2 regions of the Pseudoalteromonas sp. SG43-1 genome follow, and region 1 is predicted to be linked to the other one. Evidence: predicted binding sites of a transcription regulator. Region 1 holds the regulator's gene; the other holds the start of a gene.

Region 1 (3,434 bases):
AATTTTTATTTATCAAATGTTTATATAATCCTGCAAAGTTACTGAAAAACCTCTTAAAATTAAAGGATATAGCATATAACAGGATAGACCTGATATTGCTTGGAATTTAAAAATAATAAGGGTATCGTACCCCAAGACTCCACCTCTCACTTTAACTTAAATTGCAGGATACCATCGCGTTATGTCTGACTTTCGTGAACAAGCACTACATTATCACTCACATCCCGTACCTGGTAAAATTAGCATTGAGCTAACCAAACCAGCTGAAACAGTTCAAGACTTAGCCCTAGCTTATAGCCCAGGTGTCGCTGAGCCTGTACGTGAAATTGCCGCAGATCCTGCAAATGCATATAAATATACCGGTAAAGGTAACATGGTTGCGGTTATCACTAATGGTACTGCAATTTTGGGCTTGGGTAATTTAGGTCCTTTAGCGTCCAAACCAGTAATGGAAGGCAAGGCGTTATTGTTTAAGCGTTTTGCAGGGCTTGATTCTATTGATATTGAAGTAAAGCACAAAACAACAGAAGACTTTATTAACACGGTTGCCAATATTGCTGACACATTCGGTGGTATTAACCTTGAAGATATTAAAGCACCAGAGTGTTTTGAAATTGAAAAAGCATTAATAGAGCGTTGTAGCATTCCTGTTTTTCATGACGACCAACACGGTACCGCCATTGTTACGGCTGCCGGCATGTTAAATGCACTAGAAGTACAAGGTAAATCAATTGAAGATGCAATAATTGTATGTTTAGGTGCAGGCGCTGCTGCAGTTGCGTGTATGGAACTGTTAATTAAGTGTGGTGCACTGCGTGAACACATTTATATGCTTGACCGCAAAGGTGTTATTCATACTCGTCGCGATGATTTAAATGAATATAAACAGCTTTTTGCTAACAATACCGATAAACGCACATTGCAAGATGTAATTGCAGATGCTGATGTGTTTGTTGGTGTTTCGGGTCCTAACTTGTTAGCTGCCGAAGATTTAAAACTAATGGCAAAAAAACCGGTCGTGTTTGCATGTTCAAACCCAGATCCAGAGATCGATCCTGCACTTGCTCACGGCGCACGCAACGATTTAATTATGGCAACAGGGCGCTCTGATTACCCTAACCAGGTTAACAATGTTTTATGTTTCCCGTTTATTTTCCGTGGTGCACTTGATGTACGTGCAAGCGCGATTAACGATGAAATGAAAATTGCTGCAGTTGAGGCTATTCGTAGTATTGCCAAAGAGCCTGTACCTGCAGAAGTTTTAAAAGCCGCAGGCGTAGATAAGCTAGAGTTTGGTGCGCAGTACATTATTCCAAAACCAATGGATCCGCGTTTACTACCGCGTATAGCTAAAGCTGTAGCACTTGCTGCGGTAGAGTCGGGTGTTGCGCAAATTGACTTGCCTGAAAATTATATGGCGTAATATATAACGCTTAAACAAAAAAACCTCAGCAATGCTGAGGTTTTTTGATTAAAAAGGTAACGATTTATTCTTCGTTTAAAATAGGCACTTCTAAACCCATTTCTTGCATTATCTTTTTAACTTCTTCTGGTACTTTTTCTGCGTTGTCTTTACGTAGGTCATCGTCATTTGGTAAAGGTTGGCCAGTAAATGCATGCAAAAACGCCTCACATAGCAATTCACTATTTGTTGCATGGCGAAGGTTGTTGATTTGACGACGCGTACGCTCATCCGTTAAAACTTTTAATACATTTAGTGGGATCGAAACGGTGATCTTTTTAACTTGCTCTGATTTTTTCCCGTGTTCTGCGTATGGGTGAATATACTCACCATTCCATTTAGCCATAAGATGTATCGTTGCCTCAGATTATTAATTTCTCACACGGTATAAAAAGCGTGTAAATATGCGTGAAATTCTATCGATTTAAAAAAGATAGTCAAATAATAGATACCGATCTATCTTAATAAGCCTATTTGGGATGTAAAAATAAGCTCACTTTTGTGAGCTAAAATGTGATACTAGCAAACGCCTTACCTAACTTTAGCCATCTAGAGCTTTAAAATCCTTTGACTTATTAAAACGGATAACTTACTCTTTTAGACGTCTAAACATCCAAATTAATCAGGTGACGAATATGAGCGAAAAAAACAAAGCGACCATTGCTGTACGTAACGGCGTTGATGCTGATAAACATCATGGTGCAGTGGTGCCGCCAATTTATTTATCAACGACTTATTCGTTTGCCGACTTTGATACTAAGCGTGAGTATGATTATGGCCGCAGTGGTAACCCTAATCGTGATATTTTAGCAGAGACGCTTGCTAAGCTTGAAGGTGGCGCTCGTGGCATAATTACGGCCACTGGTATGGCTGCCGTGCATTTAGCTACTCAGCTACTTAACAGTGACGACACGTTAGTAATTCCACATGATTGTTATGGTGGAAGCTATCGTTTATTTACATCGTTACAAAAACGCGGACTATTGAAGCTTGAAGTATTAGATTTAACAAAAGAAGAAAGCCTTCAACAAATTTTAGCAATTAAACCTAAGCTTATTTGGATAGAGACTCCAAGTAACCCAGTACTTCGTTTAACCGATATTAAAGCGGTTACCGATGTTGCTAAGCAATGCGGTGCATTGGTTGCCGCAGATAACACGTTTTTGTCTCCTGCCTTACAAAACCCTATTAAGTTTGGTGTAGATATTGTGGTGCATTCAACTACTAAATATATTAACGGGCACTCAGATGTAGTGGGCGGCGCTGTTATTGCTGCAACACAAGAGCTTGGTGATGAGCTTGCTTGGTGGGCAAATAATATTGGTATTACGGGCGCCCCTTTTGATAGTTATTTAACGCTTCGTGGTCTACGTACTTTAAATGTGCGCTTAAGGCAGCACCAAGAAAATGCGCTAGCAATAGCTGAGTACCTTGAAAGTTCCAATTTTGTAAGCCAAGTTTACTATCCTGGACTTGAGTCGCATCCTCAACATGAACTTGCTAAAGCACAACAACTTGGCTTCGGTGGCATGGTTAGTTTTGATATTAAAGGCGATATAAACGACGCGGCAGCATTTTTAACTAGCCTTAAAACGTTTAGTTTAGCTGAGTCACTAGGTGGCGTAGAGAGCTTAATTTGTCACCCTGCAACTATGACGCACGCAGGTATGGAGGCAAAGGCACGTTTAGAAGCGGGTGTGGGCGATACGCTTATTCGTATTTCGGTTGGGATTGAAGATATACACGATTTAATAGCTGACTTTGAACGAGTATTTGAACTTGTAAAACCAGGGCAAAATAAAAATGTTGGCCGTGTAGGCAAAGGTGCTGGCACTTCTGGTGGAAACGTTAAATTAAGTGCAGCCCGTCCAGCGCTTTGGTAATTAATACCAATCCGCAATAATACCTAATCAATTTGAGGGATTAAACCGCACGATAACATCGTTAAAAATTCCTAATATAGAACAACTAA
Region 2 (3,434 bases), on a different contig from region 1:
TCACAAGTGAATACCACTGCGCTGCATTGTCTTTATGAATACGCCCTTGGAACGACAGCATTTCTTTATCTATTTGATAACCAAAGCTACCTGCAAGCGGATAAAGTGCTTTTTGAATATCTTTATAGCTTGTCGCCTCTGAGCCACCTTGTGCAAGCATTGCCGCAGTGAGCGCTGCAACACCTTTTTTGCCTTGAGGGTCGGCAGCCGCGCCGGTATTGAATAAAAAGTTAACATCGATTAACGGCGAGCTATTGGTTTTATCAAGTACTTTAAATGCAGGTGCCGCAGGTGCTTGTTCAAGCTTTGCAGTAAGCGCATTTAAATTAACTTCTTGCTCAAAACCTGGGGCTTTATCAAGTGCCGACATTGTTAATGTGGTACGTGCGTTATCAGTAAAGTATTTATTAGCAACGGCTTTAATATCTGCGCTGGTGATGTTATCTGCCGATTTATACAGCTGGTTTATAACCTCAGGATCGCGCTCAAAATGCATGTAGCTGGCAAGGGTTGATGCAATCGCTTGCGACGAATCTAAGCCATTAATAAAGCTGTATTTAAGATTCGATTTTAAATCACTTAGCTTTTGCTCATCAACAAGCTCAGTGCGTGCTTTTGCATAAGTTCGATTAATGGCATCGCGCGCAGTGGCTAAATCGCCTGCGTTTTCTACTTTAACAAATACGTGTAATAAACCCGGATCTTTAGTCTCTGGGTTATAGGTAAACATTTGGCTGGCAATTTGTTTGTCGACCACTAGCTCTTGATATAAATCTGAATTACTAGAAAAATAAAGCTGTGAGATTAAATCAAGCGCCGCTCTGTCTTTTTTAGCAGGCTCCCATGCAGTGCCTTTGTACGATACGAGTAACCAATGACCTGGTAGCGCTTCATCTTGCTGGTGTAAATATTTTGGTGCTTGTTGAACAGGTTCTGCTTTAATGTCAGCAACATAGTTACCCTTTTTCCAGCTGCCCCAATGCTTTTTAACCATTGCCATTGTTGCTTGTGGGTCTACATCGCCCACGATGACAAGTGACACATACTCAGGCTTATAAAACTTAGCAAAAAATTCTTTACCATAGGCCATTTGATCAGGCATGGCTTCTATGTCTTTAAAAAAGCCCATAGTGGTGTGTTTATACGTGTGCTTATCAAACGCTTTTTCGCGTACAGCGCTTAATAATTTACGAATTGGGCTCGCGTTGTTTTTTAAGTACTCACCTTTTACTGTTTGCGCTTCTGTTCTAAATTGCTCTTCGGTGTAGGTTAAGTTTTGAAAAATATCAGCTTCAAGCTCAAGTACTTTATCAAGGTGCTGCTTTGAAAAGTTTAAATGGTAATTTGTGTAATCGTTTGTTGTATATGCGCGGTTATCAACACCTGAATTTTTTAATATGTCTGAGTACACATCTTCAGGGTATTTTTGTGAGCCTTTAAACATCATGTGTTCAAAAAAGTGAGCAAAGCCTGTTTTGCCCTCTTCAACTTCGTTACGCGATCCAACCGATACCGGAATTTGCAGCGACACTACATCAGGGTAATCGGTTTTAACAACCATGACACGTAAGCCGTTTTCTAGCTCTTCAATTAAGTAATCTTGCGAAAAAACACGGTCATCAGCTTTATTTACTTGTTCTTGTTGTGCTGTTGTTTGCGTGCTTTGATTTTGTTGCATGGTGCAACCTGTTAAAGCCAGCGATACCGCTAAGCTGGTTGCTAATAATTTAAATTTCATTGTTGTCCCTTTTTAAATTGAGCAAATTTGTTGTCAGATTTAACTCTTTAATTATGCCCCAAAGCCAATAAATATAAGAGTCCCAAGGGGATTTATTATGTAAACAACTGTGTCAATTATAAATTATGGGAACAAGCACTATGAATAAACATCATGTTAATTGAAAAACTTTCATTAAATAAATCTATCTAGACGTCTAAATGGCTGCTATATTAAATCCATCAAAACAAACTTAGCTGGAATGAGGATTATGGCTTTATCACTAAAAGAGAAGATAGTGGACACCAATCAAGGTGTTTATCTTATTGGTACTACCCCGCCTAAAATTGGCACCGATAAAGCGCAATTAAAAACCATTGCAGAAAAGCTATTAGGTCGCTTACACGAAATTGAATACGACGGCGTGATAATTTACGACATTCAAGACGAAAGCAGCCGAACTAATCAAGACCGTCCATTTGCGTTTAAACAAACCGTTGATCCGCGTGAATACAGCCATTTACTTCGTAATTTATCTGCACAAGATGTGATTACTTATAAAAGTGTGGCGCAGCGTGGCGTAGGCGAATTTAAAGATTGGCTAAGTGAAACTAAAAACGACTACGATTTACAAAATGTTGTTTTAGTAGGTAGCCCATCATCGATAGGCGATATAAAGCTAAGCCTGCCAGATGCGTATAAAGCAATGGCTGAGCAGTCAGATGATTTCTTTTTAGGTGGCGTTACGATTGCCGAGCGCCATTCAAGTAAACGAAATGAGCACGAACGATTAATAGAAAAAACAGCACAAGGTTGTCAGTTTTTTATATCGCAAGCTGTTTACGACGCACAAGCTACTATAGAGTTAATTACTAGCTACGCACGTACATGTAAAGCACAAGGGATTACACCTCAACGTATTATATTAACGTTTACCCCGTGCGGCGGCGAAAAAACCTTAGAGTTTATGCAATGGTTGGGTATCTCAGTGCCAGAGGCAACTAAATGGCGCATGCTTGATGCAGACAATACATTAAGCGAATCGGTCCGTATTTGCCGCGAAAACCTCGACTTAATACTTAAAAGCTGTGCGCACCTAGACGTGCCACTGGGCTTAAATATTGAAAGCTTAACAAACCGTAAAGAAGAAATTGACGCATCAATTAACTTATACCGTTTATTAAAAGCTATTATGGAATTAAACCTTGCTGAAAAGCTAATAGCTTAAAGGCTAGGTGAGAGCTAATTAACACCCTTCTTGGCAAGCCTCATGGCTTGCTTTTTTATGTCCGTACTTTGAAAAACAAATTAATAAGTACAAGTAAAAATTTGCAGCTTAAGCTATTCATTGAAGCTATTTTTGGTTATTACTCTCAAGCCTTTTTAAGGCAAACCCCATAGAGGAGCACATAACACCAAAAATAATTCCCTCATCAGATATAAATCTAATGCTAGGAAGCGCTTCAAATAAGCTTATTATTGCTAATGAAAAAATAAAACCTATCGCAGAAAAAACCAGCCAAGTTTTTGTGGCATGAGTCATGACGAACTTCCTTTTATTATTGTGCTTTTTTAGCGAGCCTATACGCTTGTTTATTTTTATACATTGCGTGGTCTGCATCATTTAATAGCGCTTCAAAGGGCTGCTTTTGTTTATTAGTAAAACTATAACCAATACTGAGCGATAAATCGCAAACACCTTCTTTTAGTAAAACAT

What was found. Region 1 encodes MetJ, which represses methionine synthesis genes. Its sites were predicted from a motif close to TAGACGTCTAGACGTCTA; they were not measured.
Positions count from the first base shown of each region.
Region 2: H5159_RS08460 (methylenetetrahydrofolate reductase) is a predicted target of MetJ. The motif match lies at 1,928-1,945, and genes of this name have one in related genera.

Region 1 covers NZ_JACJFD010000001.1:71,922-75,355, forward strand. Annotated here, with positions in the region: gene H5159_RS00295 (malic enzyme-like NAD(P)-binding protein) at 182-1,423, shown strand; gene metJ (met regulon transcriptional regulator MetJ) at 1,488-1,808, opposite strand; gene metB (cystathionine gamma-synthase) at 2,098-3,345, shown strand.
Region 2 covers NZ_JACJFD010000008.1:133,086-136,519, forward strand. Annotated here, with positions in the region: gene H5159_RS08455 (pitrilysin family protein) at 1-1,738, opposite strand, end outside; gene H5159_RS08460 (methylenetetrahydrofolate reductase) at 1,989-2,945, shown strand; gene H5159_RS08465 (hypothetical protein) at 3,072-3,260, opposite strand; gene H5159_RS08470 (sensor domain-containing diguanylate cyclase) at 3,277-3,434, opposite strand, start outside.